One region of the Blastococcus sp. SYSU D00695 genome, then DNA from elsewhere that is predicted to be linked to it. Evidence: predicted binding sites of a transcription regulator. Region 1 holds the regulator's gene; each other region holds the start of a gene.
The links. Region 1 encodes LexA, which represses DNA repair genes until DNA is damaged. Its sites were predicted from a motif close to TCGAACANNTGTTCGA; they were not measured.
Positions count from the first base shown of each region.

Region 2: the regulator LexA is predicted to act here: its motif matches at 5,268-5,283, upstream of dinB (DNA polymerase IV).
Region 3: the regulator LexA is predicted to act here: its motif matches at 3,143-3,158, upstream of ACI781_RS02005 (DUF222 domain-containing protein).

Region 1 covers NZ_JBJGZP010000010.1:72,830-80,151, forward strand. The annotation lists gene ACI781_RS08970 (vitamin B12-dependent ribonucleotide reductase) at 1-303, opposite strand, end outside; gene nrdR (transcriptional regulator NrdR) at 396-953, opposite strand; gene ACI781_RS08980 (hypothetical protein) at 1,429-2,013, opposite strand; gene ACI781_RS08985 (LysM peptidoglycan-binding domain-containing protein) at 2,151-2,447, opposite strand; gene lexA (transcriptional repressor LexA) at 2,950-3,723, shown strand; gene ACI781_RS08995 (hypothetical protein) at 3,850-4,929, opposite strand; gene ACI781_RS09000 (phosphatase PAP2 family protein) at 4,901-5,647, opposite strand; gene hflX (GTPase HflX) at 5,722-7,218, opposite strand.
Region 2 covers NZ_JBJGZP010000015.1:71,904-79,225, forward strand. The annotation lists gene ACI781_RS11900 (DUF58 domain-containing protein) at 1-818, shown strand, start outside; gene ACI781_RS11905 (transglutaminase family protein) at 815-3,211, shown strand; gene ACI781_RS11910 (DUF3040 domain-containing protein) at 3,371-3,769, opposite strand; gene dinB (DNA polymerase IV) at 3,988-5,250, opposite strand; gene ACI781_RS11920 (BatC protein) at 5,484-5,786, shown strand; gene ACI781_RS11925 (cupin domain-containing protein) at 5,804-7,141, shown strand; gene ACI781_RS11930 (sucrase ferredoxin) at 7,104-7,322, shown strand, end outside.
Region 3 covers NZ_JBJGZP010000002.1:102,714-110,035, reverse strand. The annotation lists gene ACI781_RS02020 (GAF domain-containing protein) at 1-606, opposite strand, end outside; gene ACI781_RS02015 (NAD(P)-binding domain-containing protein) at 695-2,518, shown strand; gene ACI781_RS02010 (VOC family protein) at 2,614-2,967, shown strand; gene ACI781_RS02005 (DUF222 domain-containing protein) at 3,162-4,817, shown strand; gene ACI781_RS02000 (glycosyltransferase) at 5,507-7,322, opposite strand, start outside.

The sequences.
Region 1 (7,322 bases):
GAGCTGGCGCAGGCTGGTCTCGCGCTGCGGCGTGCCGACGGCACCGCGGAAGTACTTCGTCGTGACGATGTTGGTGGCGTTGATGCTCCACTCGGCGGGGAACTCCACGCCGCGCTGCTCGAAGTTGATCGAGCCGTCGCGCCAGTTGGTCATGACGACGTCGCGCCGCTCCCAGGTCACCTCGTCGTACGGGTGCGCACCGGGGGTGGTGAAGACCCGCTTGATCTTCAGGCCCTTCCCCCGCGCCGGCGCCTTGGCGGTGCGACGCGTGCGGCCCGACAGGCGGTCCTCGGTCTCGGTCACTGAGCTCTCCCTCGGTTGTGGCTCTGCTGGTGTCGCTGACGGCTTGGGGAAGAGAGCCGCACTCTGTTCTAACGGGCGGTACTGACGTTTTCTCACGGGACGGCGACGGTGCCGTCGGACGGGGTCGGGCCGCGCGAACCACCCCGCCGGCGACCGGCCGGCGGTTCCGGCTGCATGCCCGGCAGCGGCAGGGTGCCGGCGGTCAGGTGCCGGGCCCGCAGCTCGGTGATCTCCTTCTCGAAGTCCTCGATCGAGGTGAAGGCGCGGTAGACACTGGCGAACCGGAGGTAGGCCACCTCGTCGAGCTCGCGCAGCGGCCGCAGGATCGCCAGCCCCACCTCGTGGCTGGGCACCTCGGCGGCGCCGGTCGCCCGGATCGCGTCCTCGACCTGCTGGGCCAGCTTCTGCAGCTGGTCCTCGTCGACCGGCCGCCCCTGGCAGGCGCGCCGCACGCCGGCGACGACCTTGCTGCGGTTGAACGGCTCGCTCACGCCGCTGCGCTTGACGACGGCGAGGACCGCCTCCTCCACCGTCGTGAACCGGCGCCCGCAGGCGGGGCAGGAACGACGCCGGCGGGTGGTGGCACCCTCCTCGGCCTCCCGGGTCTCGATCACCCGGCTGTCCGCGTTGTGGCAGAAGGGACACCGCACGGCGACTCCTCCTCCCTCGCCTCGTGCACCGCCGCCCCTCCCGGGGTGGACCGGCCGCCCGCGGGGTCCGCTGTGGACCCTCCTGGGGACAACCGGTGCACATCCCGGGGAGGAGCTGAGGACGCCCTGTGGACGGACTTACATCGGTGCAACTACTAGATGTAGGGGAACCCTAGGCGGGCCTCCACTAGATGTGCAAGAGCGGCACGGTGTGGCGTGTTCCCGCGCAACACGGTCGTGACCAGCGGTCGACCGACACACCAGCAGTCACACGGACACGCCGACGAGCGCGTCGAGAGGGGTGCGGGACCACCCGTGCGCGGTGTGGTGGCGTGTCGCCGAGGCGTCGTACCGGCCGCCGGGCCCGGAGGCGGCGACCCCGGGACACGCCGCACACCACGGGCCCAGGGCCCAGGAGGCGCGAGACCTCGGAGGAGCGGGGGCCCCGCACGGGTGCGACCGCCCCGCCGCGCGCTCAGCCGAGGGGTGAGGTGGCGCTCCACGGCCGGCCGGCGACATCGCCGAGGCGGATGGGCCGGGTGAGCGGCTCCCCCGCGCCGGCGAGGGGCACGGAGCCGGCCAGGGCGCCGACGCCGGGGCGGGCGGCAGTGGCGGGGACTTCGTCGCCGGCCCGGTGACGACCGGCGGGCACCCCGGCCCGGTGGCGCCCCTCCGCCTCGGCGCAGCGCACCACGGGCAGCTCGGCGGTGAGGTCACTGGCGTGCCGGCGCCGTCGAGCGACACCCCGGGCGGGCAGCCCGTCCCCGAGCATCCGGCGCAGCTCGACCCGGCTCATCTGGACGGTCTCGACGCTCCCGGACAGCCGCGCGGCCGGGCCGACCTCGGCGACTCGGGCGACGATCGGCTCCGCGGCGGGCGCCGGGACCGGCTCGGGCAGCCGTACCGCGGCGAGCTCGACCCACATCTCGCGTGCCGCGGCACCGATCAGGGCGCGCACCGAGGCCTCGCAGGCCCCGGACCGGTCGTGGCGCCAGCCCAGGACCGCACCGGGCCACCACGTCCCGTCGACGTACACCTCGGCGTCGAGGGGCTGGGACATGGCGGCTGCTCGTCCGTGCTGGTCCAGTGGCACGCCGGGAACGGTAGGTCGGCACCCCCTGGCGAGCGGGGCAGGACGCCGCCCCGAGGGTTGACGAAGATGGGCCGCAGGATTGTGCACGTCGCCGCGCCGACCGCTCACGGGACGGCGAGGACCTGGCCGGGCACCACGACGGCTCCCTCCAGGTCGTTCAGCTCCTCGATGGCGTCCACCACCGCCCGCACGTCCTCCCCCGGGCCGGCGACCTCCGCGGCGATGGACCAGACCGTGTCCCCGGGCCGGACCACGACGTCGCTCTCCCCCGCGGGCCGCAAGCCCTCCGGCCCGGCCACGAGCGCCGACAGGACCAGCAGGCCCAGCGCGGCCACCGCGACGGTCAGCGCCGTCAGCGCGCACCACCCCCGGCGGGTCAGGCGCAGCGGGACCCGCGGCACGTCCGCACGGCCGCGCCCACCGGCCGGCCGGACCCGTCGCACGGGCGGCTCCCCCAAGCGCACCGGACGCGCGCCCGGGCGCACCGTGTCGCGACGGACCGGCGGCGCCCCGGCCACCGGTCCTCCGGCCCGCACCGCGGCCCGGGACACCGCCCGCCCGGGCACCGGGCGCACCGGCCCGGCGACCCGCAACCCCGTGCCGTTCCCCGAGCACCCCGCCACACCGCGCTCCGCGACCGCCACCCCAGCGCCTCCTCCACGACGGCCACCGGCAGCGCCGGCGACCGAACACGCGTTCGATTCGAACATCAGTGCGATGTCTACCGCACGGCGCCGACAGGATCGACCCGACACCCGAGGACTTCGAACATGTGTTTGAGGACGGGGCCCGGACACGCTACGGTCCGACTGACACCACCCCCGCGCCGGTCGCACCGCACGTGGCCGACGACGAGGAGGGCGGACGGACGAGTCGTGGGGACACGGCCGGCGAGGAGGAGACGTGGCGGGCACGAGCGGGACGTCGGGCGGGCGCGGCGGGTCGCGCCGGGCGGGCGGCACGGCCACCGGCGGCGCACCGGAGAGCACCGCGCAGGTGCGCACCTTCCCGGACCGCGGCGAGGCCGGTGACGGGTTGACCCAGCGGCAGCGCCGCGTCCTGGGGGTCATCCGCGACTCCATCGACCGCCGCGGCTACCCGCCCTCGGTGCGCGAGATCGGCGAGGCCGTCGGGCTGTCCTCGGCCTCCTCCGTCGCCCACCAGCTGTCGGTGCTGCAGAAGAAGGGGTGGCTGCGCCGGGACCCGAACCGGCCGCGCGCCCTCGACGTGCGTCTGCCGGGCGAGATCGCCGCGGCCGCGGCCGGCCCGCCGCCTCCGGTGGCCGAGGACTCGGCGAGCCCGGCGCCCACCTACGTGCCGCTCGTGGGCCGCATCGCCGCCGGCGGCCCGGTGCTCGCCGAGCAGGCAGTGGAGGACGTCTTCCCGCTCCCCCGCGAGCTCGTCGGCGAGGGCACGCTGTTCATGCTCAAGGTCACCGGTGACTCGATGGTCGAGGCAGCGATCTGCGACGGCGACTGGGTCGTGGTCCGCCAGCAGCCCACCGCCGAGAACGGCGAGATCGTCGCCGCGATGATCGACGGCGAGGCGACGGTGAAGACCTACAAGCGCAAGGACGGGCACGCGTGGCTGCTGCCGCACAACCCCGCCTACGAGCCCATCCCCGGCGACGACGCGACCGTCCTGGGGCGCGTCGTCACGGTGCTGCGCCGCGTCTGACCGGCGCCGCGCCGGGGAGCCGCCACGAGCGGCCGCCCCGGCGCGGGGCGGCCTCAGCGCAGGGCCGCGCCGGCGCGGGGCCGCACCGGCGCGGGGCGGCCGCAGCACGGAGCGCCGGCGACGGGCTCAGGCCCGGGAGGACCCGCCCGGCGGGGAGCCACCACGGCGCAGCCGGCCCACCAGCCAGAGCAGCACGCTGGCCACGGCGGCCGCGACCAGTGCGGCGGTGACCGGGCTGACCCCGTCCTCGGTCTCGGTGAGGACGTCGGGCAGGGAGCCGTCGGTCGCACCGGTGGCCCCCGCGGGCACGGTCGCGGCCGGCACCGGCACCACGGTGACGTCGCTGGGCAGGCCCTCGCTGGCCACGACCAGGGACGTGCCGTCGGCCGAGAAGCTGATGGCCTCGCCCTGCGGGGAGTCCGGCAGCGCCACCCGCACCGGCTCGGCCGCCAGGGCGGCGGGCACGTCCGACCCCGCCAGCGGCCAGACGTAGGCGTCGGTGTAGGTCCGCAGCGCGATCGCGTGCCCGTCGGACGCCACCGCGCCCCCCGTGACCAGCAGCTGGCCCGCCCGACCCACCGGGCCGCCTGGGGTGCCCGTCAGGGTCAGGTCCACCGAGGCCACCTCGACCAGACCGACGGTGCCGGCGGGCTCCAGCGCCGCAGCCGGGCGGAAGACGTCGCTGGCGCCCAGGACCTCCTTGGTCACGACGTAGGGCGTGCCGTCCGGAGCCAGCAGCAGCGCCTCGGCGTCGCGCGGGCCGTCGGGATAGGTGAGCCGGAAGACGTCCGTCGTCCCGTCGGGGTGCAGGGCGATGAGGGCCACCGTCTCCCGGGTGCCGTTGTTGTCGCCGGTGTCGCAGAGCCAGACGCTCCCGTCCGGCCCGACGGCCAGGTCCTCGGGGTCGTAGGGGTCCACGTCGGCGGTGTGCACGTCGGTCACGGCGCAGGCCGCGTCGAGGACGTACACCGTGACCTGGTCGCCGCCGTCGTTCATCGCGAGCATGTTCCCGTCGCCGCCCACGACCAGCCCGGACAGCTCGGGCAGCCGCGGGTCGGTGATCTGGCACTGCGGGACCGGCGCGGCCTCCTCGGCCGACGCCGCCGGGGCGGGGACGAGCGCGAGGGCCGGGGCGCACACCGCGAGCGCCGCGACGGTCAGCCCCGCGGGCAGCCCGTCACGACGTCGGGGGAACGGGCCGCGCACCCGACCAGCGTGACAGCACGCGCGCGTCGAGCGCGTGAACCACGCCCAACAGCAGCAGGCCGACCGCGGCGCCGACCACGGCGTCGCTGACCCAGTGGAAGTCGAGCGCGACCATCGACAGCGTCGTCAGCACGGGGCCCACCACGGCCAGCGCCCACAGCGCCCGCTGCACCCACGGGTGCATGCCGTACTCCACCGCCTGCCAGCGGACCACGCCCCACAGCAGCACGGCGTTGGCCACGTGCCCGGAGGGGAAGGACTGGCCGTCGGGGTCGTGCAGGAAGTGGCCCGGGTGCTGGGGCGCGGTCCGGCCGATGCCGTACTTGATGCTGTAGACGACGAGGCCGAGCAGCAGCATCGCCAGCAGCAGCCGCACCAGGGGCAGGAACGTGCGGTGGCGGCCGGCCAGAAACGCGACGACCGCGAACAGGTACAGCTGCATCGTGCCCTGGCCGCCGATGCGGGTGACCACGTACAGCGGGCCGTAGGCGTCGGAGTCCCGCAGCCCCCAGCCGCCGACGGTGTCGGAGACCCAGATGTCGATCTGCTCGGTGACCCCGCGGGCCAGCAGGTCGACGGTCACCCACACCGCGATGAGCAGCGCCAGGACCAGCGCCCACCACGGCGGGCGCCCCACGGTGACCACGCGCGGGTGCTCCGGCACCGGCAGCCCGCTGGGCGAGGCGCCGAGCGAGCGTCGCACCACCCCGCTGGTCACCGCCCGAGCGTACCGGCCCGTGACCGGTTCGTGACCTCGACCGGCCGGTACGGCGGGCCGCACCGGCCGACCGGTCAGCCGACGGGCGAGGAGAAGCCCTCGAGTGCCGAGGCCAGCGCGCCGTCCACGCGCGCGGACAACCGGGTGCCGCCGGCCTCGTGGCTCTCGCTGAGCACCTCGCCGTCCCGGTGCACCCGGGAGACCAGGTCGCCCCGGTGGTAGGGCACCAGGACCTCGACCTCGACGTCGGGATGCGGCAGCCGGGCGGCGACGACGTCGCGCAGCCGGTCGATCCCCTCTCCCGTCCGCGCCGAGACCCAGACGGCGCCGGGCAGGGCCTGGCGCAGGGTGAGGACGTCGTCCTCGGTCATCGCGTCGACCTTGTTGACCACGATGAGCTCCGGCACCGCGGAGGCGTCGATCTCCTGCAGCACCACGTGGACCGCGTCGATCTGGCCCAGCGGGTCGGGGTCGGAGCCGTCGACGACGTGCAGCAGCAGGTCGGCGGCGGCCACCTCCTCCAGGGTGGAGCGGAAGGCGTCCACCAGCTGGTGCGGCAGGTGCCGGACGAAGCCGACCGTGTCGGTGAGCGTGTACTCCCGGCCCTCGTCGGTCTGCGCGCGCCGGACCGTCGGGTCGAGGGTGGCGAACAACGCGTTCTCCACCAGCACCCCGGCGCCGGTCAGCCGGTTGAGCAGGCTGGACTTGCCGGCGTTGGTGTAGCCGGCGATCGCCACGCTGGGGACGGCGTTGCGGCCGCGGCTGGCCCGCTGCGTCTCGCGGGCGGTGGCCATGCCGGCGATCTCCCGCCGCAGCTTGCTCATCCGCGAGCGGATGCGCCGCCGGTCGGTCTCGATCTTCGTCTCACCCGGGCCGCGGGTGCCGATGCCGCCACCGCCGGCGACGCGGCCACCAGCCTGCCGGGACAGCGACTCACCCCAGCCGCGCAGCCGCGGCAGCATGTACTGCATCTGGGCGAGCTCGACCTGGGCCTTGCCCTCCCGGCTGCTCGCGTGCTGGGCGAAGATGTCGAGGATCAGCGCCGTCCGGTCGACGACCTTGACCTTGAGGATCTTCTCCAGGGCGTTGAGCTGGCCGGGGGTCAGCTCGCCGTCGCAGATCACGGTGTCGGCGCCTGTCGCCGCGACGATGTCGCGGATCTCGTTGGCCTTGCCGGAGCCGACGTAGGTGCCGGCGTCGGGGGTCTGCCGGCGCTGGCTGACGGCCTCGAGGACCTGCGAGCCCGCCGTCTCGGCGAGTGCGGCCAGCTCGGCGAGGGAGCGGTCGGCGTCGGCCTGGGTGCCCTCGGTCCACACGCCCACCAGCACGACGCGCTCCAGGCGCAGCTGGCGGTACTCGACCTCGGTGACGTCGGCGAGCTCGGTCGACAGCCCGGCGACGCGCCGCAGCGCGCCGCGCTGCTCGAGGTCGTAGCTGCCGGTGGTGTCGTCGGGCTCGTCCCACTGGCCGGCCGGCGCGGGGCGCACGGTCTCCTCGGTGGGCGCGCCGGTGGCGCGGTCGGCGCGGGCCTGCGCGTCGGCGAGCACGGCGCGGTTCTGTGCGGTCGTCATCGGGTCCAGCGTGGCACGCCCCTCGCGGCGGGGCACGTGAGTTGTCACTTCCGGGGAGGTCCCTGCTCGTGTCATCGCCGGGTGCAACACCGCCGGGCTCCGCA
Region 2 (7,322 bases), on a different contig from region 1:
GGGTCCGGCCGCTGCCGGCGGGCGGGCTCAGCGGCGGTTCGGGCAGCAGCGGCTCCGGGGCGCGGCGGTCGATCGCCGTCCACGGCGAGGACGACGTGAGCACCCGCGCCTACCGGCACGGCGACGACCTGCGGAAGGTGCACTGGCGGGCGACCGCGCGCACCGGCGAGCTCATGGTCCGGCTGGAGGAGCGCCCCTGGCGGTCCTCGGCGACCCTGCTGCTGGACACCCGCACGCGCGCCCACCTGCTCGCCCGCGCGGGGACGACGGTGCACGCGGCCGGACCGCCCGCCGACAGCCTCGAGTGGCTGGTGGAGGCCGCGGCCAGCATCGGCAGCGCCCTCGTCGACCGGGGCGCGGCCCTGCGGGTGGTGACCGACGCCGGGGAGCTCACGCCCGCCGACGCCCGGCGCGGGCTGGACGCCGGGGAGCTGCTGGACCGCCTCGCGGTGCTGCAGGCCTCCCGCTGCGCCGACCTCTCCGTCGGCGTGGAGCACCTGCTGCGCACCGGGGTCGACGGGCCGCTGGTGGCGCTGCTCGGCGCCGTCGGCACCGACGACGTGGCGCGGCTGGTCCGCACCCGCTCGAGTCCGGGGACCGACCTGGCCGTCCTGGTCGACGTCGCCGGGTACGCCCTGGGCGTCGCCGCGCCCGGCCGGCGTGCCGCCACCGAGTCCGCGCGCGGGCTGCTGGCCCGTCAGCAGGAGGAGGCCGCGGCGATGCTGCGCGAGGCCGGCTGGCGGGTGGCCGTCGCGGGGGCGGGGCAGCCGGTCGAGGACGTGTGGGCGCTCCTCACGCGGTCCGACGTGGCGGCATGAGCGGGCCGGCGTCCTCGGTCGCGCGGCAGGACGCCGCGGCGACGCTGGCCGCCGCGCTGGCCACGGTCCTGGGTTCCGCGGCGCTCGGTCCGGTGTTCAGCGACCGGCGGTGGCTGCCCGGCGTGCTCGCGGCGGTGACCGCCGTGGCGGCCAGCGGCCTGGCGCTGCGGGTGGCCGGGCCGGCGGTGTGGGCCTGGGCGTCGGGAGGCCGGCCGCCGTCGCCCCGGTGGTCGGCGCTGGGGGTGCCACTGGTCCCGGTGGGCCAGCTGGTCGCGCTCGCCTGCGTGCTGACCGCGGTCTTCGCGCCGGACCGGGCGCTGGGCGGCGTCGTCCCCACCGCCCGCAGCCTGGCCGACCTCGGCGACGTCCTGGTCCGCGGCAGCACCCAGATCCGCGAGCAGTTCACCCCCGCCGAGCCGCTGACCGGGCTGTGCGCGCTCACCGCGCTGATGGTCGGCGTGCTGGCCGTCGTCATCGACCTCGTGGCGGTGGGCGGCCGGCAGCCGGCGCTGGCGTCGCTGGCACTGCTGGTCGTCTTCTGCGTGCCGGTGAGCACCCTCTCGGGGGGCATCGGGCTGAGCGCGGTGGCCCTGCCGGCGACCGGGCTGGCGCTGCTGCTGTGGTCCGACCAGCACCGGCGCCTGGGCGGCGGGCCCCGCGGTGGGCACGGGGCGCGCCCGTCGACCGGGGCGGCGACCGCCGCCCGCACCGGGCTGCTGGCGCTGGCCGTGGCGTTCGTGCTCGGGGCGATGGTGCCCACCCTCGGCGAGGGCGAGCTGGCCGCGCGGTTCCGCGCCGGTGGCGGGGGCGCCGGGGGCTCCACGGGCTCGTCCCTGGACCCGACCGCGGCGCTGCGGGGCGAGCTGACCCGCGAGGACCCGATCGACCTGCTGTCGGTGCAGACCGACGTCGACGACCCGGGGTACCTGCGCGCGGTCGGCCTGGACGTGTACGACCCGGCGGTCGGCTGGACCGTCGGCGAGCTGGACGACGCCCGGCAGCTGGACGGGGCCGCCGAGCTGGCCCGACCGCCCGGGGGGACCGGACAGCGGCAGGTCGAGGCGAGGGTGACGGTGGTGGACCACGACGACCGGTTCCTGCCGGTCCTCTCCTCCCCCGTGGGCGTGCAGATCCCCGACGCCGGCTCCTGGGCGTTCGACCCGGCCTCGGCGACGGTGTTCAGCGCGGACCGCACGACCAGCGGCGGGCTCACCTACGTCACCACCGGGATCGAGCCCCGCCCCACCGGGGAGGAGCTGGCCACGTCCCGGCGGGTGCCCGGCGGCCTGCCGGAGGCGGCACTCGCCGAGCCGCCGCGGCTGTCCCCGTCGGTCACGCGCCTGGTCGCCGAGGTGACGGCGGGCGCGGCGTCCCCCGCCGAGGTGGTGCAGGCGATCTACGGCTTCATGACCGACCCGGCCCAGGGCTGGGTGTACAGCCTGGCGACCGATCCCGGGACCACCGGGGACGACCTGGCCGACTTCCTGCAGAACCGGCGCGGCTACTGCGAGCAGTACGCCGGCGCGATGGCGGCGATGGTCCGCGCCGCCGGCGTGCCCGCCCGCGTGGCCCTGGGGTACACGCCGGGCGTCGTGCAGCCCGACGGCAGCCGGCTGGTGACCAGCAACGACGCGCACGCCTGGGTGGAGGTGTTCTTCACCGGCCTGGGCTGGGTCCCCTACGACCCGACCCCGATCGACGACGACCGTGCCGTGGCCCTGCCGTGGGCGCCGCGGCCGCCGGACCAGGAGGTCGACCCGCGCACCGACCTGCCGTCGGCGCCGCTGCCCGCCCCCGCCTCGGTGCCTCCCCGGGTGCTGCCGCCGGCGGACGCCGCGGCGGCCGGCGCGGGCACCGGCCGCTCGGTCGACTGGACCGGCACCGTCCTCCCGGTGGCCGCCGGGGTCCTCGGCGTGGCGGCGCTGCTGGCGGCGCCGGCCGGGGTGCGCGCGCTGCAGCGCCGCCGCCGGCTGGCCGCCGGTGGCGCGTCCGCGGCCTGGGACGAGCTCGCCGCCACCGCCCGGGACCTCGCGCTGCCCTGGGACCCCTGGCAGACCCCTCGCCAGGTCGCCGAGGCGCTGGTCACGGCCCTGCCCGGGACGCCGCCGCCCGGACGGGGCGCCCACCGCTCCGGGGGCGGCGACGCGCGGGCGGCCGTGACCTGGCTGGCGCGGGCGGAGGAGACGGCCAGCTACGCGCGGCCCGGCAGCGGTCCCGCGCCGGCGGAGCTGGCGACGGCGGTGCGCACCGCCCGCCGGGGACTGCTGGCCGCGGCCGAGCCACGGACCCGGCTGCGGGCGTGGCTGTGGCCGGCGTCGGTGCCGGCCGGCCTGCGGGCGGGACGGGTCGGCCGGGTCCTGCGCCGGCCGACCGCCGGGCGGTCCCCGGCCTGACCCGGCTCTCCGGCCCGACCCGGTGCTCCCCGGCCTGACCCGGCTCTCCCCGGCCCGGCCCGGTGCTCCCCGGCCCGACCCGGCGCTCCCCGGCCACGGGGCGCAGACGACGGCAGCCGCCGTCCCCGGGGGGACGGCGGCTGCCGGGAGACTGTCGCGCTACTGGTCGTAGCGGCGGCGGAAGCGCTCCTCGAGCCGGTTCTTCAGCGGCGCGCGGCGGGCCTTGCCGGTCCGGCCGCGGCCCGCGGGGCCACGCCCGCCCGCCGCGGGGGCGCCCTGCTCGGGCGCCCCGGTGGCCGACCGGTAGTTGAGGACGACGAGCGCGGCGCCGGCGAACATCACCACGAAGCCCAGGAAGCCGAGGACGACCCACTGGGCCACCCCGCCGATGAGCAACCCCAGGCCGAGCAGGACCAGGAGCGCACCCAGCTGCAGTTTGCGTCGTGCCTTGAGGCGCCGGTCGCCGGTCCGTACGGAGGAGGCGAACTTGGGATCGTCGTCGACGAGGGCGCGCTCGATCTGCTCCAGCAGTCGCTGCTCGTGCTCGGAGAGCGGCACCGAGACCTCCATGTGGGCGGAGCCAAGGCCGTCGGAGGCTCCCGCCGACGGTGTCACCGAGGATACGAGCCGTTTGCGGGGCGCGAAAGGCGAGTCGGTGCCGACCCGCCGTCCAATCCGCTCACATCACTCCCGGGGGGTGCCCAGGAGCCCCGCCGGGCAACCCCCTCGACGGGCGCGGGGGCGTGGCGGAGGGCCTCCGGGAGTGCTCGTGGACCTCAGGTGGTCCGACGAGCGGGGGGCGTGCGGGGTTCCCGCCCCCCCGGCGTGGCGCGCTCCCCGGCGCGTCCCCCGCCCGACCGGTGCAGCAGCGTCGCCGGGCGCACCGCGCCGGCGCCGAAGCGGCGGGCCGCCCGGTCGGCGGCGAGCTCGGCGTCGCGGCGGCCGTGCTCGCGCGCACCGAGCTCCAGCTGCCGGGGCGCGGACCCGGCCTCGACCAGCCGCTCGGCGCGGACCCCGACCAGCCGGATGCGCGCCCGGTCCAGCCCGAGCGCGTCGAACAGCGTCCGCGCGGTCTCGTAGAGCTCCTGCCCGACGTCGGTCGGCACGCCGAGGGTGCGGCTGCGGGTGATCGTGGTGAAGTCGGCGAAGCGGACCTTGATGGTCACCGTGCGGGCCAGCCAGCCGCCGTCCCGCAGCCGGCCGGCGGTGCGCTCGGACAGCCGCAGCAGCTCCCGGTGGATCACGACGGGGTCGTCGACGTCGGTGCCGAAGGTCTCCTCGTGCCCGGTCGACCTCTCCGGCTCGTCGGGCACCACCCGGCGGGGGTCGCGGCCCCAGGCCAGCTCGTGCAGGTGGGCGCCGGCGGCCTGGCCGACCGCCCGCTGCAGCGTGCGGGCGGGGACGTGCGCGAGGTCACCGACGGTGCGCAGGCCCAGCCGCAGCAGCACCTCCTCGGTCTTGGCCCCCACGCCCCACAGCGCGCCCACCGGCAGCGGGTGCAGGAAGTCCATGACCTCGGCCGGGCGCACCACCAGCAGCCCGTCGGGCTTGGCCCGGGTGGAGGCCAGCTTGGCGACGAACTTGGTGCCGGCCACGCCCACCGAGCAGGTGATGCCCTGCTCGTCGAAGACCCGGGCGCGCAGGTACTCGCCGATCTCCGCGGCGTCGCCCAGCCGGCGGCCGGCCCCGGAGACGTCGAGGAAGGCCTCGTCGAGCGAGAGCGGCTCGACCAGCGGCGTGACCGACCGGAACAGCGCCATGACCGAGCGGGAGACCTCGGCGTAGAGCGCCAGGTCCCCCGGCAGCACCGTGGCCGTCGGGCACAGCCGCAGCGCGCGGGCCGTGGGCATGGCGGCGTGCACCCCGTAGCGGCGCGCCTCGTAGGTGGCCGAGGTGACCACGCCGCGGTTGCCCTGCCCGCCGACGATGACCGGCGTCCCGGCGAGCTCCGGGTGCCGGCGCACCTCCACGCTGGCGAAGAAGGCGTCCATGTCCACGTGCAGCACCGAGCACCCCTCGGCCCGGCTCGCCCCCGCCACCCCGCCACCTCCCCTCGTCGAACGCGTGTTCGACCCGATGGGAGGACGGTACGGCTCCGGGCGCCGTCCGCGCGCGCCGGGAGCGTGTCGTGACCGAGCCGTTGCCGGGCCGCCGACGGGCCGGCCGGCGCGCGCGTCCCCGCTGGTCGCGGGCGGGGTGTGAGAGCACGATGATCGAGGTAAGGCACGACCGGCGGGCCACCGTCCGGTGGTCCACGACCGATGGGAGCAGCATGGCGCTCGACGACGACGACATGACCACCGTGGGCGACGGCGGGGCCGACGGGGGCGCCGACGGCGGCGCCGGTCACGGCCCGGCCGACGGGGGCGCGGACGGCGGTGCCGACGGGGGTGCCGACGGCGGCGCGGACGGCACCGCGGGTCACGGCCCGGCCGACGGGGGTGCCGCCGGTGGCGGCGGCGACGGGGGTGCGGACGGCGGCGCCGACGGCGGCGCGGGTCACGGCCCGGCCGACGGGGGCGCGGACGGCGGCGCCGACGGTGGTGCCGACGGCGGTGCGGACGGTTCGGCCTGAGCCCCGACCCCGCCGGGGTGGGCCGGCCGGTCCCCGACCGGCCGGCCCTGCGCCGGTGCACCTCGCTCGACCCCGAGGTCTTCGCCGAGGAGCACTGGGCGCGCCGGCCGCTGCTGACCCGCGCCGCCGACACCGGCGCGGACTTCGCCGACCTGCTGGACCTCGCCGCCGTCGACGAGCTGCTGTCCCGGCGCGGGCTGCGCACCCCGTTCCTGCGGATCGCCAGGGACGGCGCGGTCGTGGACAGCTCGCGCTTCACGACCTCCGGCGGCGCGGGCGCGGAGGTGGCCGACCAGGTCTCCTCCGACTCGGTGCTGCGGCTGTTCGCCGAGGGCAGCACCGTCGTCCTGCAGGGCCTGCACCGGTTGTGGCCACCGCTGATCGAGTTCGCCGACCAGCTGGCCGCCGACCTGGGGCACCCGACGCAGGTCAACGCCTACGTGACCCCGCCGTCCTCGCGCGGGTTCGCCGCCCACTACGACGTGCACGACGTGTTCGTGCTGCAGGTGGCCGGCCAGAAGCACTGGCGGATCCACGCCCCCGTGCACCCGGACCCGCTGCGCTCGCAGCCGTGGGAGGGCCACCGCGACGCGGTCGCCACGGCCGCGGAGGGCGAGCCGGTCATCGACGCGGTGCTGGAGCCCGGCGACGTCCTCTACCTGCCCCGTGGCTACCTGCACTCGGCGACCGCGCTGGGTGAGATCAGCGCCCACCTGACCGTCGGCGTGCACTCGGTGACCCGCTTCGCCGCCGCCGAGGCCGCGCTGGACCTGCTCCGGGAGCTGGCCGCCGGCGACCCGCAGCTGCGCCGGTCCCTGCCGATGGGCCTCGACCTGGGCACCGCGCCCGCTACCGACCCGGCCGCCCCCGGCGCGCCGGCCGACGACGTGGCGGCCGTCCTCGCCGGGCTGCGCGCCTGGCTGGACCGCGTCGACCCCGCCGAGGTCACCGAGCGCCTGCGCAGCCGCACGTGGGCGCAGGTCCGCCCCGAGCCGGTGGCGCCGCTGGCCCAGGCCACCGCGGCGGCGTCGCTCACCCCCGACACGGTGCTCTCCCTGCGCCGCCGGCTGCGCTGCCAGCTGCGCGAGCCCGCCGACGGCCGAGTGGTCCTGGTCGCCGGGCGCCGCCGGCACGAGTTCCCCGCGCCGACCCGCCCGGCGCTGGCCGCGCTGCTGGCGACCGGCGAGCTGAAGGTCGCCGACCTCCCCGGCCTGGACGCGGCCGACCGGCTGACGCTCGCGCGCCGGCTGGTGACCGAGTCGGTCGTCGTGGTCCCCGACGCCCCGCTCCCCGGGGCGGCCCCGGCGGCGGGGGACGATGGACGGCGTGACGGCGCTCGGGGGACGGATCGGTGACCCGGGCGTCGACCCCGGCGTGACCGCGCTCCCGTCCGCGCAGGCCCCCCCGGTGCCGCCCGCGACCCGGCCGGTGGGGCGGCTGGACGCCGACCGCTGCTCCGTCCGCGCCCAGGCGCGCGGCGACTCCCCGGCCGCGACCGCGGCCCCCGCGCAGCGCTGGGTGCTGCTGGAGCAGCCG
Region 3 (7,322 bases), on a different contig from region 1:
CGCCGTCACCGCCGGGTGCAGCGTGAGCGCCGGGCCGCTGACGTCGACCACACCGAGCAGCTCGCCGGTGCGCGGGTCGTGCACCGGGAAGGCCGTGCAGTACCAGGGGTGCTGCTGCTGCTCGAAGTGCTCGGCGCTGAACAGCTGCACGGGCGCGCGCTCGGCCAGCGCCGTCCCGATCGCGTTGGTGCCGACGGCGGCCTCGGTCCAGCGGGCGCCCTCGGTGAAGCCCAGGCCGTCGGCCCGCCGCCGGACGGCGGACGCGCCCTCCCGCCAGAGGATCACGCCGTCGGCGTCGGTGACCACGAGCAGGAACCGTGAGGCGTCGGCCGCGCTGCCCAGCACCTGCCGCAGCTCGCCGATGACGGCGTCCAGCGGCGACCCCCGACGGCGCCGCTCGACCTCGCCGGGCGGCAACGGGTCGCGGGCGTTGCCGCCGGAGGGGTCCAGGCCGATGCCGAGCACCCGCTGCCAGGACCGCGCGACCACCGCGCGCGGCCGCATCGGCGGCCGGCCCCCGGCGAGCACCGCGTCGTGCACCCGGCGCAGCGCCCGCGCGTGTGTGCCGAGGTCGGTCCCCGGTGTGATCGCGCCGAAGTCGCCCACGGCGTCCCCTCCTGCAATCGGTTGCAACCCTCCCCGGCGCCGCGCCGCCGGGGGTGTGCTGCCGGTCACACCCTAGTGAGGAGATGCCATGACGCAGACCCTGGACGCGCCTCCCGGCACCGCGGCGACGCGCGCCGACTCCTGGCTCGCCGCGTTCGGTGACGCGCTGCGCGCGCGGGACGTCGCCCGGGCCGCCGGGATGTTCGCGACCACCAGCTTCTGGCGCGACCTGATCGCGTTCTCCTGGAACATCACCACCGTCGAGGACCGCGCCGGGGTGCGCGAGCTGCTCACCGCGACGCTGGACCGGACCGACCCGACGTCCTTCGCCGTCAGCGAGCCGCCGGACGAGGCCGACGGCGTCACCACCGCCTGGTTCACCTTCGAGACGGCGGTCGGCCGCGGCAAGGGCCTGGTGCGCCTGGTCGAGGAGGACGGCGAGCCGCGGGCCTGGACGTTCCTCACCACGCTGTACGAGCTCACGGGCCACGAGGAGCCGCGCGGGCGCCGCCGTCCCCCGGGCGCGGAGCACGGCATCCACCGCGACCGGGAGACGTGGCTGGAGCGCCGCGAGCGCGAGGAGGCCGAGCTGGGCGTCGCGACGCAGCCCTACGTCCTGGTGATCGGCGGCGGGCAGGGCGGCATCGCGCTCGGCGCGCGGCTGCGCCAGCTCGGCGTCCCCGCGCTGGTCGTCGACAAGCACCCGCGGCCCGGCGACCAGTGGCGCGGCCGGTACAAGTCGCTGTGCCTGCACGACCCGGTCTGGTACGACCACCTGCCCTACGTGCCCTTCCCCGACAACTGGCCGGTGTTCGCGCCCAAGGACAAGATCGGCGACTGGCTCGAGTCGTACACGCGGGTCATGGAGATCCCGTACTGGTCGAGCACGGTGGCGCTGTCGGCGTCGTACTCCCCGGAGACGCAGGAGTGGACCGTCGAGGTCGAGCGGGAGGGCAAGCCGCTCACGCTGCGGCCGCGGCACGTCGTCCTCGCGACCGGGATGTCCGGCAAGCCCAACGTGCCCGAGATCCCCGGGCAGGACGTGTTCCGCGGCGACCAGCAGCACTCCTCGCAGCACCCCGGCCCCGACGCCTACGTGGGCAAGCGGGTCGTCGTGGTCGGCAGCAACAACTCCGCCTTCGACATCTGCGGGGCGCTGTGGGAGCACGGCGTCGACGTGACGATGGTGCAACGCTCCTCGACGCACATCGTCAAGAGCGACAGCCTGATGGAGATCGGGCTGGGCGCGCTCTACTCGGAGGACGCCGTCGCCGCCGGGATGACCACCGAGAAGGCCGACCTCACGTTCGCCTCGCTGCCGTACCGGATCATGCACGAGTTCCAGATCCCGCTGTACGAGCAGATGCGCGAGCGCGACGCCGACTTCTACGACCGGCTGGAGAAGGCCGGGTTCTGGCTCGACTGGGGCGACGACGGGTCCGGCCTGTTCATGAAGTACCTGCGCCGCGGCTCCGGCTACTACATCGACGTCGGCGCCGCCGACCTCGTGGCCGACGGCAAGGTGCGGCTGGTGCACGGCCAGGTGGCGCGGCTGACCGAGGACGCCGTCGTGCTCGACGACGGGACCGAGCTGCCGGCCGACCTCGTCGTCTACGCCACCGGCTACGGCTCCATGAACGGCTGGGCCGCCGACCTCATCTCCCCGGAGGTCGCCGACCGGGTCGGCAAGGTGTGGGGCCTGGGCTCGGACACCACCAAGGACCCCGGCCCGTGGGAGGGCGAGCAGCGCAACATGTGGAAGCCCACCCAGCAGGAGGGGCTGTGGTTCCACGGCGGCAACCTGCACCAGTCCCGGCACTACTCCCTCTACCTCGCGCTGCAGCTCAAGGCGCGCTACGAGGAGATCCCGACGCCGGTGCACGGGCTGCAGGAGGTGCACCACCTGCGCTGAGAGTGGCGCTGCTCGACGGTCGGCCCCGCCGCGCGCCAGGATGGGGCCGACCGTCCCGCCGTCCCTCCGTCGTCGTTCCCCTGGGGAGTCGCCTCGTGCGCGCCGTGCGGATCACGCCCAACCTGCAGGTGGCCGACGTCGAGGCGGCGAAGGCCTTCTACACCGGCTACCTCGGCCTGAGCACCGAGGAGTTCGACCTCGGGTGGGTGGCCCGGTGCACGTCGCCCGACACGGGCGCGCACGTGCAGCTGGTGTCGGCCGACGCCACGGCGCCGGCGTTCCCCGTCGTGTCCGTGCACATCGACGACGTCGACGCCGCGTACGAGGAGGCGCAGCGGCTCGGCTACGAGATCGTGCACCCGCTCACCACGGAGGCGTGGGGGGTGCGCCGGTTCTTCGTCCGCGCGCCGGACGGCAACGTGCTGAACGTCGTCGCCCACCGGGGCTGACCTGCCTGACCGGGCACCCACCCACCGCGCTGACCTGGCGCGTCCGAGTCGGCCGCGACTGTGCGGGCGCTCTCCGCACCCTGGGGGTGCGATCGGACCCGCATGGTCGCGAGAACGCCGGCAGAGTGACGGCGGCGGGTGAGTCGGGGCTGGGGAGGGCAGGAACTGTCAGACCTCGAACGTATGTTCGGTCCATGTCGCCGGTGCTCGATCGCGAGTCGCGGGTGGAGCGCGCGCTGGTCGAGTGGCTGATCGAGGTCCCGGGGTCGCGACCGCGGCTGCCGGTGGAGCTGCTGACCCGGTCGGAGAAGGCCGTGGCGCTGGAGCGGTTAGTCGCCGAGCGGGCGCGGCTGGCCGCCTACGAGGCCGAACTGGTCCTCTCGCTGGCCGACGAGTCGCCCGACAGCGCGGACCCGCCCCCGGGCGCGCGCGGCGCGCGCAGCGGCTGGTCGGCGGAGCGGGCGCTGCCGGAGGTCTCGGAGTTCTTCCCCGCAGAGCTGGCGATGGCGCTCAACTGCGGCCGCGGCGCCGCCGCCCGGCTGGCGGCGCGGGCGTGGACCTGGCGGGACAACCTGCCGGGCACGTTCGCGGCGCTGGCGGACGGCGAGCTGGACGAGGCGCGGGCGCGGGTGCTGGCCGAGGTGTGCGAGCACGCCGATCCGGGTGTGGCCCGGCGGGTCGAGTCCGCCCTGCTGGCAGTGGCGGGTGACCTGTCGCTGCGGAAGCTGCGCGAGCGGGCCACGGGTCTGCTGCCCGAGTACGCGCCGGAGCAGGCAGAGCAGGCGCGGCAGGAGGCCGAGCAGGCGGCCGACGTGCGGATCTACCCGGCGACCCGCGAGGGGATGGCCACCGTCGCCGTCGACCTGCCCGCCGACGAGGCGGCCGCCGTCTACGACGTGATCGACCAGCTGGCCGGGCTGGCCAAGGCCGACGGCGACAACCGGCCGGTCGGACAGCTGCGGACCCGGATGTTCGTCGCGACGGTGCTGCGGTTCTGGCAGCCCGAGCTGCCGCCGGTCACCGCGTCCCTGCACGTGACCGCCTCCCTGGCCGCGCTGGAGGGCACCTCGACCGAGGCCGGTGAGGTGTCCGGGCTGGCGGTCACCGCCCGCCACGTCCGCGACCTGCTGCACCGCCTGGACGCGATCGGCCTCCGCGCACCCGCCGGCGGGATGCTCACGCTGTCGCTGACCGACGACGAGGGTGCCCTGCTGGCCACCTGCACCCCCGACCAGCTGCGCACCGTCGCCCGCCGCGGCTGCCCGACCCACCCGGCCGGGGACTGCGGGTGTCCGGTGCTGGGCCGGCCCGAGGCGGTCGAGGGCTACGCGCCGAGCCGGCCGCAGCAGCGGTTCGTGCGCACTCGCGACCGCACCTGCCGGTTCCCGACCTGCGGGCAGCGGGTCGGGTGGGCCGACGTCGACCACGTCGTGCCGCACGCCTGCGGAGGGCCGACCGACTGCGCGAACCTGTGCTGCCTGTGCCGCAGTCACCACCGGCTGAAGACCTTCGCCCGCGGCTGGCGCTTCGAGATGGCGGACGACGGCACGCTGACGGTGACCACTCCGTCGGGGATCACCCGCACCACCCGGCCGCCCGGCCTGCGGCTCCCTCCGGAGCCACCTCCACCCGGGGAGTCGCGAGCGGGAGGAGCCGGACCCGGCGCTGATGCAGCAGCCGAGGCGGACTCCCGGACCCGAGCCGACGCACAGGCCGGCGCCGATCCGGGACCCGGACTCCGGCAGCCGCCGAGGTCACGGCCTCCCGGCATCCGCGAGCTCATCCGACGGGCCCGCCCGGACGCGGGCGGATCGCCACCCGACCACGGGAGCGACCCGCCGCCCTTCTGAGCGACGGGACCGGCGGTGGGACTCGCCGTGGGAGGAGAACGGCGCCGTGCCGTCAGGTCGCGGGTGCCGTGTGGCCGTGCTGTCGGGTGGCCGTGCTGTCGGGTGGCCGTGCTGTCGGGTGGCCGTGCTGTCGGGTGGCCGTGCTGTCGGGTGGCCGTGCCGACGAGCGCCGCGTGCCGCGTGCCGCGTGCCGGGTAGCCGTGTCGTCGAGTGGGCCTGGCGTCATGTCGGCGTGCCGCCGAGTCGCTGTGTTGCCACGTCGACGTGTCGGCCCCGTCCCCGCGCTGCGACGAGGCGGGGTGAGTGACGGCAGAGGCGGGACCGAGTGCCTCGCGGCGCTCGGCGTCGCCTCGCAACGGTGGTCCGGTGGTCCGGTGGTCCGGAGTTGCCTCGCACGCGGCTTCTGCGGCGTTCCTCCGGCTGTTGCGGTGCTGCACCACCGCAAGAGCCGGAGGAACACCGCAACAGTCACCCCCTGCGCCGGCCGAGCGCTGGGACCGGGTGCTCGCATCGGCACCCGGCGGCCCGCCAGGTGAGGAGAGGGGTGCGGGGTGCCTGGTGTGGGGGCGGGTGCGAGGTGTGGGGTTCGGGACGTCAAGCGCGGGTGTGCGGGGTGGCGGGTGCGGGGTGCGGGGTGCGGGTGCGGGTGCGGGGTGGCGGGAGTCGGTTCGAGGCCGGGGCCGGGGGAGTCAGCGCCGGAGCGAGCGGAACAGGGCGACGAGGCGGTCGGCGTGCGCGTCGAAGGTGTGGTGGTCCCGCGCGGCGAGGGCGGCCGTGGCGCCGGCGCGGGTGCGCACCTCGGTGGTCAGCAGGTCGGCGACGTCGTCGGCCGTGCGGTACAGCAGGCCGGTGCCCTCGGCGCGCAGCACCCGCTCGACGGAGACCAGCGAGCCCGGGTTCGCCTGCTGCAGCACCGGCAGGCCGGCCGCCAGGTAGACCGGCAGGCGGGCGGGGGAGTTCAGGTCGTCCCAGCTGGCCGTCCGGAGGTCGCCGCCGTTGGCGCTGTCGAACCGGTGCAGCCAGCCGGCGTCGTAGTGCGACAGCTCGGCCACCCAGCGGTCGGGGCCTATCGGCGGGTGCACGTGCACGTGCTCCGGCGCGCGGGCGAGCGCCTCGCCCAGCCAGCCGGTCCACGACCCGGTCGGCCCCGGCGCCCGCACCTGCCCGTACAGGTGGGTGTGCACCCCGCGGCGGGCCAGCGCCAGCACCCAGTCCAGGTCCAGCCCGGACGGCCTCCCCGCCACCACGGCGTGCGGCTGGCCGTCGGCGTCGGACAGCTTCGGCGACGGTGGGGCGTCCTGCCACTCCCGCAGCGGCAGGTCGCCGTCGAGCACGCCCAGGCGGGCCGGGTCGACGCGGCCGGCCAGGGCGAGCGCGAACCAGTCACGCTCCTCGTCGCTGCAGAACAGGCACGCGTCGGCCGTGCTGACCAGGTCGGCCAGCAGCGGCCACTCTCCGCGGACGATGCTCCGCTGCGGTGCCTCCTTGAAGTGCCACACGAACGGCACCTCCGGGAACGCCGCGCGGACGGCGTGCGCCAGCGGCACCGCCCGCCAGTTCAGCTGCGCCCACACGACGTCGGGCGCGAGACGGCGCACCGCCTCCCGCCACCCGGTGCCGGCGAGGTCGGGCACCGTGCCGAGGTCGGCCACGTGCCCGAACGGCAGCGGCCCGACGGTCGAGTCGCCGAGCCCCGTCGCCGTCCACAACCCGTTGAGCCGGTGCCCGCGCTCGACAAGGGCCAGCACCCGCTCGGGGTTGAACGCCAGCTCGCCGACGACGAGCACCCGCAGCCCGTCCGCCGCCGGCCGGTGGGTGCGGTCCCGGAAGCGGGCGTACCGGGACACCTCGTCGACGTCCGCGCCGTCGGTCGAGGCGAACCGCAGCGGCTGCGCGACCCCGTACCGGGCCCGGAACACGTTCAGCCCGCCGTCGGACGACGCCCGGATCGCTCGTGACCGCTGCGCCGGGTGCCGCGTCCAGGAGCAGGTGACCTGGCCGGTGTCGGCCACCGCACCCCGCGCGCCGAGCCGCCCCCACAGCAGCCGGTCCAGGTCGTCGGTCTCCAGCTCGTCCCGCTCGGTCCACCGGTCCGCCGTCCTCCGGTGCGCCACCTGCACCAGCTGGTCGTAGGCGGTCCCCGACGCCTCGCCGAGCCGCGACCGCGCCCGCACGACTCCCGGGTGTGCCAGGCAGGCCAGCAGCGCCTCCAGGTGGTCGGGCGCCCACACGTCGTCGGCCGGCAGGTAGGCGACCACCGGCGCGGTCGTCGCGTCCAGGGCGGTGTTCAGGGCAGCCCCGAGCCCGCGGTTCCCGTCGTGCCGGACCAGCCGGACCCGCGGGTCCACCGGCAGGGCGGCGGCCACGCCGGCGGGGTCGGTGCAGCCGTCGTCGACGACCACCGCCTCCCAGTCGGCGACCGTCTGCGCGCGCAGCGACCCCAGCGCGCGCGGCAGGAAGGCGGCGTGCGGCGACGCGGGGGAGTCGTGCACGGGGACCAGGACG